DNA from 3 places in the Enterobacter cloacae complex sp. IR5418 genome. Region 2 is predicted to be linked to each of the others. Evidence: predicted binding sites of a transcription regulator. Region 2 holds the regulator's gene; each other region holds the start of a gene.
What was found. The regulator PhoB, encoded in region 2, activates phosphate uptake and scavenging genes when phosphate is short. The targets are predictions, from matches to a motif close to CTGTCATAAAACTGNCNNAT.
Positions count from the first base shown of each region.

Region 1: the regulator PhoB is predicted to act here: its motif matches at 1,966-1,985, upstream of phnC (phosphonate ABC transporter ATP-binding protein).
Region 3: the regulator PhoB is predicted to act here: its motif matches at 1,668-1,687, upstream of ACOTX7_RS02570 (PhoX family protein).

Region 1 covers NZ_JBMKHS010000014.1:92,379-96,664, forward strand. Annotated here, with positions in the region: gene phnD (phosphonate ABC transporter substrate-binding protein) at 50-1,066, opposite strand; gene phnC (phosphonate ABC transporter ATP-binding protein) at 1,090-1,878, opposite strand; gene yjdN (VOC family metalloprotein YjdN) at 2,052-2,483, opposite strand; gene ACOTX7_RS13090 (zinc ribbon domain-containing protein YjdM) at 2,564-2,899, opposite strand; gene crfC (clamp-binding protein CrfC) at 3,490-4,286, shown strand, end outside.
Region 2 covers NZ_JBMKHS010000002.1:32,774-37,059, forward strand. Annotated here, with positions in the region: gene sbcC (exonuclease subunit SbcC) at 1-582, opposite strand, end outside; gene sbcD (exonuclease subunit SbcD) at 579-1,784, opposite strand; gene phoB (phosphate response regulator transcription factor PhoB) at 1,972-2,661, shown strand; gene phoR (phosphate regulon sensor histidine kinase PhoR) at 2,683-3,978, shown strand.
Region 3 covers NZ_JBMKHS010000002.1:184,855-189,140, reverse strand. Annotated here, with positions in the region: gene ACOTX7_RS02570 (PhoX family protein) at 1-1,610, opposite strand, end outside; gene ACOTX7_RS02565 (TonB-dependent receptor) at 1,738-3,921, opposite strand; gene yahO (DUF1471 family periplasmic protein YahO) at 4,120-4,286, opposite strand, start outside.

The DNA of each region.
Region 1 (4,286 bases), on a different contig from region 2:
CATTTCCCCCTCACCCTAACCCTCTCCCTCAAGGGAGAGGGGACTTAAGTTACTGCACCGCTTTGTTCACGCTGGTCATGGCGCCCAGCGCGGCGGTCAGGCGGTCGAGATCGTCCAGCTGCGCCTGAATTTCCGACACTTTGCTGGTCTTCTCTTCTTCCTTCAGACCTTTGTTGTCCTTCACGCCCTGCATCTGCTTAAACAGCGCCAGCTGGCGAATCGGCACCAGCTGCAAATCGCTGGATGCGCGGAACGGTGCCCAGCCCAGACGCGTCAGAACCGCTTTCTCTTCCGGCGTTTTGCCGTAGTTCATAAAGAAGTCGTAGACCTTGTCCTTGGTGCTCTCGGAGAGATTTTTACGCCACACGATTGGGTCGCCCGGGATCAGCGGCGATTTCCAGATCACCTTGATTTCCTTGAGCTTGTCCGGCGCGGAGGTCTTCAGCTTGTCGAGGTTTTCGGTGTTGTTGGTGGCAACATCCACCTGTTTATTCGCCACGGCCAGGGCGTTGGTTTCGTGACTGGCGTTGACCGTGCGTTTGAAGTCGCTGGCGGAGGCGTTGTTTTTCGCGAAGACGTAGTAACCCGGTACAAGGAAGCCAGACGTAGAATTCGGATCGCCATTACCAAAGGTCAGCTCTTTGCGTCTGGCGAGCATGTCGTTGAGGTTGTTGATCGGGCTGTCTTTGTTAACGATCAGTACGCTCCAGTAGCCCGGGGAGCCGTCTGCCGCAACGGTCTGGGCAAAGACCTGACCGTTGGCACGATCCACTGCTTCCATCGCAGAGAGGTTGCCGTACCATGCGATGTCCACTTTGTTGAAGCGCATTCCCTGGATGATGCCCGCGTAGTCCGGAGCGAAGAACGCGTTCACTTTGATCCCCAGTTTGGTTTCCATATCTTTCAGGAACGGTTCCCACTGCGGCTTCAGGTTTTGCTGTGATTCCGTTGAAATAATGCCAAAGTTCAGCGCTTTTTCCTGCTCCTCGGCGTGGGCCGGGCTTAACAGCGTGCTGATGCTGAACATGCTGGTGAAGGCCAGCGCGGCAACGGCTTTGTAGTTCATGTCCATTCCTCGTTATGGGGACGTTAAGCAGCCTGCGCGCGTTCTTCGACGCGGTTTACGCTGCGGTAGAGATGATCAAAACGTTCGTTATCAAACTGGTGGCTTGCGCCATCAAAGAACACATGGCCCTGACGCAGGGCGACGATGCGCTCGCAGTAGCGCAGGGCGTAATCTACCTGGTGCAGCGTCACTACCACGGTGATGCCATCGTTCTGGTTGATGTCGCGCAGGGTTTCCATCACGATGCGGGCGGACTCCGGATCCAGCGAGGCGATAGGTTCGTCGGCCAGAATGATTTTGGCTTTCTGCATCAGGGCGCGGGCGATGGCGACACGCTGCTGCTGTCCGCCGGACAGCGTGGAGACGCGCTGGTGGGCAAAATGCGCCATGCCGACGCGGGTCAGCGCCTGTAAGGCTTCCTGCTTCTGGGATGGGGAGAACCAGCGCAGGCAGGTGCGCCAGAACGGGGTGCTGCCGAGCGCGCCAATCAGCACGTTCTCGAGCACGGTCAGGCGGTTTACCAGGTTGAACTGCTGAAAGATATAGCCCGTCTGAGCGCGGCTTTTGCGAATATCGCTCGCCAGACGGCCCGCGTGTTGCACGGTGTTACCCAGCAGTTCGACGCGGCTTTCCGGCGTTGTGTCGCAGGTAATCAGGCCGCTTAAGTGACGAAGAAGGGTGGATTTACCTGAACCAGACGGCCCCAACAGCGCCACCATTTCGCCCTGCTGGACGGTCAGATCAACGGCATGCAGCGCCTTGTTGTGATGGAAGGTTTTGCTCAGTTTCTCGACGCGAATGACAGTTTGCATGTGCCGGGCCTCACGATAAATGTGGCCTCATGCTGGCGCATCAATATGACATTCAGGTTAAGTGTTGGTTGCGGGAGTTTGAAGAGTTGAGGTGAGTTTGATGACAATCACCGTAGGCACGGTCAGCGCAGCGCCACCGGGCGCTGTTGCCGGATGCGCTGCGCTTAACCGGCCTACGATTTAACGACGTTAATCATCCACGGCACACCGTATTTGTCGGTGACTTTACCGAATCCGTGCGCCCAGAAAGTCTCCTGCCAGGCCATTTCGATATTGCCGCCATCAGAGAGGTTGTCGAACCAGCGTTTGCCTTCATTCACGTCCTGTGTGTCGAGCACCAGCGTGAAGCCTGCGTATTGCGCGCTGCTGCCGGGCGGCAGACCGTCGCTCATCATGATATCGCTGCCAGCAATGCGGACGTTCGAGTGGGCGATGGCGGAATCCGGGAAGTTCATGCCTGACGGACAGCCTTCTTCGCTGTTTTCGTCTTTAGGCATTTCGCCGAAGGTGATTTTGTAGAGGAGTTCTGCGCCGACGGCCTGCTGATAGAAGGCGGTAGCCTCCGCACAGTTGCCAGCGAAAGAGATATAGGGACTTAACGGCATAATCTTTACCTCACGTAAGAAAAGCCCGTTAAGTGTAGTTCCCGGACGCCCGGTAAGCGAAGCGTCACCGGGCGGGTCAATCAGTTCTTTTTCACGAACTCAGATTTCAGTTTCATCGGACCGAAGCCGTCAATTTTGCAGTCGATATTATGATCGCCTTCAACCAGACGGATATTTTTGACTTTCGTGCCGATCTTCAGCATGGAGGAGCTGCCTTTTACCTTCAGATCTTTCACAACGGTAACGCTGTCGCCGTCTGCCAGCAGGTTGCCGTTCGCGTCTTTCACGATCAGCGTATCGCTGTCCTGCGCAGGCTCCGCATCGTTCCATTCATGGGCGCATTCCGGGCAAACGAACATGCCATTGTCTTCATAAGTGTATTCAGAATTGCATTTCGGGCAGTGTGGAAGTTGCATGTTGGTATCCTCAAAAGTGTTAACACGCTGGAAAACGCCAGCTAAATGACGGCAGTGTGCCGAAAAAGGCAGCGAGTATAACGCAAATCCCCACATTTGTCGGTGATATTGTTTTATAAAAATAGCGCATAAAAGCGCAAGCGATGACACGAACGGTCAATGAATTAAGGGAGGGTTGTGCCCTGAACGGTAGCGATCGTCATCATGTTAAATGTATCGAATATTTTATTACCGCAAATTGCTACGCTGTGCCATTTCGGATAAGGTGAAGGAACAAGCCGTTATTTATCTATCCCCTCTGATGCTATACATCTTTTGGTGCCAGGGAATACCTCTCTTTTTTGGTGGGTAAATAACGATGATATATCCTGATGTTTCCTGAAAATGCGTTTTGTCTATTCACTTTTGGCTTTCTGGCCAGGGGTTGTTTTACACGCATTACGAGGGCGGTTGTTAAATTCTCATTGGCTTCAATCAGTTGTATTAAATGAACATGTTTTCCATACGTGATCATATAAGCCTGAAAAGTATAATTAAAACATCGTGGCTTAATAAAAGTAATAAATTTGCGTTAAGGGAAGGCTTTTATCATGCACACACAGACCATATTTGAATTAAGCCAGGAAGCTGAACGTTTGTTACAGCTCGCACTGAACAATCTTGATTCATTAAAATCGATGCCGATTGCAAAGCTGGATAGCACAGCCGCTGCCATGAGCAGCGTTAATAACAACGTTTTGCCATTACATTTTAGCGCGCGGGGAGTCGATGCTCAGCAGGCGATGCTGAATAACGAATTACGCAAAATAACCCGGCTCGAAATGGTACTGGCGATTGTGGGTACCATGAAAGCGGGAAAATCGACCACCATTAATGCGATTGTGGGCACTGAAGTGCTGCCGAACCGCAATCGTCCGATGACGGCGCTTCCCACGCTGATCCGCCATACGCCGGGCCAGAAGGAGCCGGTGCTGCATTTTTTGCACGTTGCGCCCATTGATACCCTGATTGCTCAGTTGCAAAAAAAACTGTGCGAAAAAGATCGCGGTAAGCTGGCGCGGCGACTGGAAATAGACAAGGACATGACTACGCTGCTGGAGCGCATCGAAAGAGGTGAGGCGTTTGAAAAACATCACCTGGGCGCGGAGCCCATCTTTCATTGTCTGAAAAGCCTGAACGATCTGGTGCGGCTTTCTCAGGCGCTGGGCGTGGAGTTTCCATTCTCTGAGTATGCCGCGATTGAACATATTCCGGTGATTGAGGTGGAGTTTGTGCATCTCGCCGGTCTGGACGCGCACCTGGGGCAACTGACGCTGCTCGACACGCCGGGGCCGAACGAGGCTGGGCAGCCGCACCTGCAAAAAATGCTCAGCGAGCAGCTGGCGCG
Region 2 (4,286 bases):
TTTGTGTTTTTCAAAAACCATGGCGGAAATCTGGCCGTAAATTTCCGTCCCGGTCAGTTCTTCCAGCAGTTCTGCGCGATCGCCCGGTTTAGCATTCAGGAAGGCGGCAAACTGCCCCTGGGAGAGCAACATCGAACGGGTAAAGCGACCGTAGTCCAGCCCGGTCAGCGCGGCGGTTTGTTCCAGCTTATCCGTGACCTTATCCGCCAGGATTTTTCCATCCTCACAGCGGGCCAGCTCCACGCGCGGTGCCTGTAAGTTCCCGTCCGGCTGGTTGCGGGCGCGGTTCTGGCTCCAGAAAGCGCGATATGCCACGCCTTTCACCTCAAACTCCACCTCTGCCAGACACTCTGCGGTATCGCGCGTCATCAGGTCGTTTTGCGCCTGGGAGACCTTATTCAGACGCGGCGTTTCGTGGTACAGCGCCAGGCAGATGGCGTCGAGCAGCGTGGTTTTCCCCGCGCCGGTGGCGCCAGTGATGGCAAACAGCCCGTTGCTGGCGAACGGCTCCGCGGTGAAATCAATTTTCCACTCGCCTTTGAGCGAGTTCAGGTTTTTCAGACGCAGGCTCAGAATTTTCATGCGTTTTCTTCCTCGTCATTGAGGGCGTGCAGCGTCTGAATAAACAGCTCGTTCAGCCTGACGCGTCTGGCGTCGTCCATCTCTTCATGCGCCAGCCGCCGCTCGAATACCTCTTCTGCCCGAAGTTCACTTAGCGTTTCACGTTGGGCGCTCAGCAGAATTTTCTCGCGCTGTTCGCGGCTGCGGCGCACCAGCAGCACCTCTACCGGCAAATCTTCGGTCAGCGCCTGAATTTTTCGCTGCATATCATGCAGGTACTCATCAGTGGTGATTTCAATATCCAGCCAGACTGGCGGATCAAGCTCTGCGCCGCGCCATTGCTCAAGCTGTTCCGTAATCGCGGCAAGATCGCCTTTCAGCACCGCCAGCGGCTGGGTGACCGGCACCTCCAGCGTCTCGACGGCGCTGAGTTTGCCGTCGGTGAAGCTCACCAGATGCACGGACTTGGCCTTACCGGTTTCATCGAAACTGAGCGGAACAGGGGAGCCACAGTAGCGGATATGCTCGCAGCCGCCGATGACCTGCGCCCGGTGGATATGCCCGAGAGCAATGTAGTCGGCGGGCGGGAAGTTCTGCGCCGGAAACGCGTCCAGCGTACCGATATAGATCTCGCGCACCGCGTCACTCTTACTGGCCCCGACGGTGGTGAGGTGTCCGGTGGCAATGATCGGAATGGCCTGTTCGCCGCGCAGGGCACAGGCTTGCGTATGCTGCTGGTGATAATAGTGGGTGATGGCCTGCAACAGATGCTGCTGTTTTTCGCTGCCGGACAGACCGGCCTGGCTTTGCACGATATCGCGCGGGCGTAAAAACGGGATTGGGCACAGCACCGCGCCCGGCGTGCCGTCGCGTTTTTTCAGGATCTGCGGCGCGTGTCCGGCGCTGGCCACCACGGTGGTATTGAGGAACGCCAGAATGTCGCGGGATTCATTCAGCGTCGCCACGGAGTCATGGTTTCCGGCGACAATCACCAGGTGACAACCGGTTTGCTGGAGGTTGACCACAAAACGGTTGTACAGCTCACGCGCATAGCTCGGCGGCGATCCGGTATCGAAAATGTCGCCCGCCACAATAATTGCGTCCACCTCATGAGCCTGAGCCGTCTCCAGCAGCCAGTTCAGGAACGCGTCATGTTCCGCGGCGCGGCTTTTGCTGTAAAAATTTTGACCCAGGTGCCAGTCTGAGGTGTGAAGTATGCGCATAAGAGATCCGTGGCAATAATAAGAAAGCAGGATTATAAACTTTCGGGGAACGGAAAATAACCGCTGTAATAAAACAACAGTTTGCCATTTATAGTGGTAATGTTTTTCATAAATCTGTCATAAATCTGACGCATAATGACGCCGCATCACAGACTTGTAACTTAAATACGATAAGACAGGGCAAAGTATGGCGAGACGTATTCTGGTCGTAGAAGATGAAGCTCCGATCCGTGAAATGGTGTGCTTCGTGCTTGAACAAAATGGCTTCCAGCCGGTTGAAGCGGAAGATTATGACAGCGCGGTGAATCAGCTGAATGAACCCTGGCCCGATCTGATCCTGCTGGACTGGATGCTGCCTGGCGGTTCCGGATTGCAGTTTATCAAGCATATCAAACGCGAGGCGATGACCCGCGATATCCCGGTGGTGATGCTCACGGCGCGCGGCGAGGAAGAGGATCGCGTGCGCGGTCTGGAAACCGGCGCGGACGATTACATCACCAAACCGTTCTCCCCGAAAGAGCTGGTGGCGCGTATTAAAGCCGTGATGCGCCGAATTTCACCGATGGCGGTGGAAGAGGTGATTGAGATGCAGGGTCTGAGTCTGGATCCCACTTCACACCGGGTCATGACCGGTGAAAACCCCCTCGATATGGGGCCAACCGAATTTAAACTCCTGCACTTCTTTATGACACACCCGGAGCGCGTTTACAGCCGCGAACAGTTGCTGAATAACGTCTGGGGAACTAACGTCTATGTCGAAGACCGAACGGTTGACGTCCATATTCGCCGCCTGCGTAAAGCACTGGAACTGAGCGGCCACGATCGCATGGTACAGACGGTCCGCGGCACGGGTTATCGTTTCTCGACCCGTTTCTGAACAATGACAGGAGTGTGACGCGTGCTGGAACGTCTGTCATGGAAAAGGCTCGTCTTTGAACTGATCTTATGTTGTATTCCGGCCCTCATTCTGGGGGCTATTTTTGGCTATCTGCCGTGGTTTTTACTGGTGGCCGTGACGGGATTGCTCGTCTGGCATTTCTGGAATTTACTGCGTCTCTCCTGGTGGCTATGGGTCGACAGAAGTATGACCCCCCCGCCGGGAAGCGGAAGCTGGGAACCGCTACTCTACGGCCTGCACCAGATGCAGATGCGTAATAAAAAGCGCCGTCGCGAGCTGGGAAGCCTGATCAAACGCTTTCGCAGCGGTGCGGAGTCGCTGCCGGATGCGGTGATCCTGACAACAGAAGAAGGGACGATCTTCTGGTGTAATGGCCTCGCACAACAGCTGCTGGGCCTGCGCTGGCCGGATGATAATGGCCAGAACATCCTGAACCTTCTGCGTTATCCCGAGTTCACGCTGTATCTGAAAAAGCGGGATTTTTCCCGCCCGCACAACCTTAAGCTCAATAACGGTCGCCATCTGGAAATCCGCGTGATGCCCTACAGCGATCGCCAGTGGCTGATGGTGGCACGTGACGTTACCCAGATGCACCAGCTTGAGGGCGCTCGCCGCAACTTCTTTGCTAACGTCAGCCACGAGCTGCGTACGCCATTGACGGTGCTTCAGGGCTACCTGGAGATGATGCAGGAGCAAACGCTTGAGGGGGCGCCGCGTGAGAAAGCGCTGCATACCATGCGTGAGCAGACGTTCCGCATGGAAGGGCTGGTTAAACAACTGCTGACGCTTTCAAAAATTGAGGCCGCCCCGTCGCTGGCGCTAAATGACATCATTGATGTGCCGATGATGTTGCGGGTGGTGGAGCGCGAAGCCCAAACGCTGAGTCATAATCAGCACACGCTGGCTTTTGACGTTGATAACACGCTGAAAGTGCTGGGCAGTGAAGATGAGTTGCGGAGCGCTATCTCAAACCTGGTCTATAACGCCGTGAATCATACCCCGAAAGGGACGCATATTACGGTGCGCTGGCAGCATACCCTGGCGGGGGCTGAGTTTAGCGTCGAGGACAACGGGCCGGGGATTGGGCCTGAACACCTTCCGCGTCTCACCGAACGGTTCTACCGGGTGGATAAGGCGCGCTCGCGGCAGACCGGCGGGAGCGGACTGGGGCTGGCTATCGTGAAGCATGCCGTCAGCCACCACGAAAGCCGGCTCAATATCGAAAGTACCCTGGGTAAGGGCACGCGCTTTAGTTTCGTTATCCCGGAACGATTAATTGCCAAAAAGCGCGCCTGACGGCGAGTGTGTCAGGCTACCTTTCCACGGGCCAGCGATTGCTGGCCCGTTTGCTTTGCAGTCAAGCGAAACGCGAATGAATATTATACGGCTGGTGCTTTTTTGTTCGCATGATTAGCCATGAGTTTTTCTTATATATGGCATATAATGTTGGTCTGCATTTTCATGCTGGCATATTGTTCTGGTTTTACGATCCCTTCTTGCCTTTAAACGTTATAAGCGTTTAAATTGCCCCCCATATACTGTCAGACCGACTGTATTTGCGTGGTAAATCGAAAAACTATTCTTCGCCACGCCAGGACGGGAGC
Region 3 (4,286 bases), 150 kb from region 2:
TCCGGGCTGCCGAATGCCGCGCCCTGCATGGAGCCTTTGGCCTTCGGATCGTCGCCGTCGGTACGACCGGCCATAACCAGAATATCCCACTTAAAGCGTGCGGCGGCAGGATCAGCGCCGTCTTCGTGCCAGTGCATAATATGCCCAAACACGTTACTGGCGCGCGGGTTGGCGGCATCGACCGGCGCCTTGCCCTCCTTGCCGCGATCGCTGTTGTTGGTGAGCGTACAGTAGACGCTGCCGCTGGCGTGCGGGTCGACGGCTATCCACTCGGGGCGATCCATCTTCGTTGCCCCCACCACGTCCGCCGCCAGGCGGGTTTTAATCAGCAGATCGCCCTGGCTTTCGAAACCGTTGCTTTTATCCAGACCATTTTGCCCGAAGATCAGCGGCAGCCAGTCGCCGCTCCCCTCTTCGTTGAACCTGGCGACGTACAGCGTGCCGGAGGTCAGCAACTGCATATTGGCTTCACGGTTTGCGGGATCGTATTTTTTATCCGAGACAAACTTATAGATGTACTCAAACTTCTGATCGTCCCCCATATAGACCACCACGCGATTATCGGTGGCGAGCGTGACGGCTGCCCCCTCATGCTTGAAGCGGCCCAGCGCGGTGTGCTTGCGCGGGGTGGAGGTCGGGTTGTAGGGATCGATCTCCACCACCCAGCCGAAACGGTTGGGTTCGTTAGGGGTTTTATCGACGCTGAACCGGTCATCCACCTCGTTCCAGCGGTAGGATTCATCGCTGTCGCTGATGCCGTAGCGTTTTTCCAGCGGGTTGAGATCGGCTTTTTTCACAAAAATGTCCGACCAGTTCTCCTCGCAGGTGAGATAGGTGCCCCACGGCGTATGCCCGTTGGCGCAGTTCTGCATGGTACCCAGCACGCGCTCCCCCTGCGGGTCGGCGGCGGTTTTCATTAAATTCTGATGCCGCGCCGGGCCGGTAAGCTGCATCGGCGTATTGACGGTAATACGGCGAGCGAAGGAAGACGGACGCACCACCTCCCAGCCGCTGCCCGTTTTTTTCACTTCCACCACTGACACGCCCATCGCGTTCTGCCCCTTGCGGGCTTTGTCGAGGCTCCAGTTCGCCGTGCCGTCGGTAAACAGCATTCCGTTATCAATGTATTCATGGTTCATCGCCAGCAGGCCATGCTCCGGGTTTTGCCCCCCCTGCGGCAGGCTAAACCACGCCATGCCGTCGTGGTGCATGCCCGCCTGCACGGCCTGTTCGTCCGTGGTGTTGCTGGCGTCCGGCTTAAACGCTGGCATGTTATTTTTGATCCCCGTCGGATCGCCCCAGCGATAGAACGGACGGGCGATGTAGCCTTCCGGCACCCTGACCGTGTCTTCCGTGGAGACGTCAATGCTGGTAAAGCCCAGGGACACCGCCTTTGCCAGCGCGGAAGGCTTCGATACCGCGGCAATGGCATTTTCGGGTGTGATCAGATACGGGAATGATACGGCGGCCCCCGCGACGGCCCCCATCTGGAGAAAACGGCGGCGGGAGAGGAACACCTCAGCAACCTCGGAGAAAACCGGGTTAGCGCTGCGGTTAGTGATGTCGTCGCGATGTTCTTTTTTAAATACGGATTTGAGGGGTCTGCCCATAGCGGCTTCCTGTCATTGGCCAAGAGGTAAGGTTGTGGCGACCAGTGTAAGAAGCTTTTATTACAATTTTATAACACGCTAACGACGGGAGTGGGGCGTCCCTGCCCCGGATAACGAGGTGGAACGCTTAGAACTCGTAGCCAACCGAGACCTTAAAGGTACGCGGTTCGCCCTGAGTGATGTAGGTGCCGGAATCGTCCACGCTGGCCCAGTAGTTTTCGTTGGTCACGTTGTCGATGCCCGCCCGCACGGTCATCTGGTTTGCATTGTGATTCACCGCGAAGCGATAGCGCATGCCCAGATCCAGCGTGGTGTAACTGTCCAGCTTTTTGCTGTTCGCCAGGTCGGCATACTGCGTGCCGGAGTGGTTAACGCGCGCGGTCGCCGTCAGACCCTCAATCGGCTTGATGTCGTACTCTGCGCCCAGCACGGCGTAGAAGTTCGGAATACCAATGGCATCATTGCCCTGATTGACGCCATTTTTGGTTTTGGTCATCTCGGCCTGCAACCAGGTGGCGCTGGCGTTCAGACGCATCCCGAGCATTGGCTCGCCGAAGACGTTCAGCTCCACGCCACGGTTACGCTGCTCTGCGTCCAGGCCGTAGTGACCGCTGTCGTCGAGGATGGCCGACGGCATTTTGATCTCAAACAGCGCCAGGGAGCCGCCCACGCGACCAAAGTCCGCCTTCACGCCCACTTCGTTCTGCTTAGAGTGGACGATACCGGTGCTCTGACCGTAGTTGTTTGCTGAACGAGGCGCGGTTTCACCGGGCTGCAACGCTTCGGTGTGGTTGGCGTAGAGAGAGATTTCCTCCCACGGCTTATAGACCACACCGTAGGTGGGCATCCAGCGGCTGCCGTCAAAGCCGTCCGCGTCGTTTTCCGCACCGGTGATTTTGTTGTACCCGCGAATCACCACCTTCTGATGGCGCGCGCCTGCGGTGAACAGCAGCTTGTCGTCCAGCACGCCCAGGGTATCGCTCAGCAGCCAGCCCTGGGTACGGGTGCGCCCGCTGGTCAGCGGATCGCTGTATTTGCCGCCGGAGCCGCTGAAGTTGGTGCTGTCCGGCATAGCCACGCCGGTGTTGTGGTAGATGTTGGTGGTCGGGTTATCCGCCGCGGCCGACATTTTCCACGCGATTTTTTCGTTTTTGGTCATTGCGGAGTACCCGACGTTGACCTTGTGCGAGACGAAGCCGGTAGTGAAGTTACCGCGAATGCCCGCCATGCCGCTGACGGAATCGCTGATGCGGTTAGTATCAAGACGGCTGACCGTCGCGTTACCGCTTTTGTCCAGGAGCTTCGGCGCGCTGTAGATCCCTTCTTCGTGTGCGTGCTGCGCGCCGAGGCCGGTATACGCCGTCCAGTTATCGGTAATGTCGTACTCGCTGCGCCACATCCCGAATTCGTTTTCGATATCGCTGTAGGCCCATTTCTGCGAGAAATTGCGATCGTTCTTCGGCGGTTCTGGTACGAAGTCCACCGCCGAGATGTTGACGCTGGTCGGGCTGCCGTGGAAAGTTTTCTTCTGATAGCCCAGATCCAGCGAGGAGCGGAAACGGTCGCCTTTGTAGTCCAGACCGGTGGAGAGCAGCGTGGTGCGGCGGCGATCGTTCGGTACGCCGGTTTCCCCTTCGCGATGCACGAGGTTCACCCGCGCGCCAAACTGGTCGTTATCACCAAAACGGCGCCCCGCATCCAGCGTGGTGCCAATCTGGGAATCCGAGGTGTAGTCCACGCCCACTTTCGCCTGCGGGGTGTCGCCCGCGTGTTTTGGCTCAAGGTTGATCATCCCGCCCACGCCGGAGCTTGCCGCGCCGTTCATGAGGGAGTTGGCGCCTTTGAAGATCTCAATGCGGTCGACCATCTGGGCATCCACCACCTGACGCGGCAGCACGCCAGAAAGCCCACCAAAAGTCATGTCATCGCCGTCAAACTTCAGGCCGCGAATGCGGAAGGTTTCCGCGCTGTTACCGTACCCCTGAACGAACTGTACGCCCGCATCGTTGGCGACCACGTCAGCAATGGTTTTCGCCTGCTGATCTTCCACCAGCTTCGAGGTGTAGCTGATGATATTGAACGGCACGTCCATGGCGTTCTGCTGACCGAGCATCCCCATTCGTCCGCCGTTCGCCACCTGTCCGTCGAGGAAGGCGGGTACCAGCTGGTCGCCGCCGGGTTTGAAATCACTCCCCGCGGTGGACTGGACGACGATGGTGTCCTCTTTTTTCTCATCCGCCGCAAAAGCGGAGTGTGTAACCGCGCCAATGGCAAGCGCCAGCAGCGTTTTGTGCATTGTGGTGTTGTTCATTATGAGCTCTTAACGTGCGCGCAAAAATGACCCGTTGTCGGGCCTTAAATTTATTAAAAGAAATGCAAATGAGAACTATACGCATTATGCGTGCGTAATCAAGTGTCAATGGCATCTCTGCGCGAGAAGAGGCAAGAAACAATGCTGGGGGGACGTAAGGCGCGCAACCACCCCGAAACCGGGGTGGTTGCTAAGGGATTATTTTTTCTTGTAAATATCGGCAGTGCCGTGGATCTTGTTGTTGGTATTACCGGAAGTCAGCACCAGCACATCAGCACCTTGCTTATCGGCTTTCTCGATCAGCTCTTTTTTCGCATCGTCGACCGATACTTCATTGGAGGTGTTAACAGTACCGATTTTTTCAT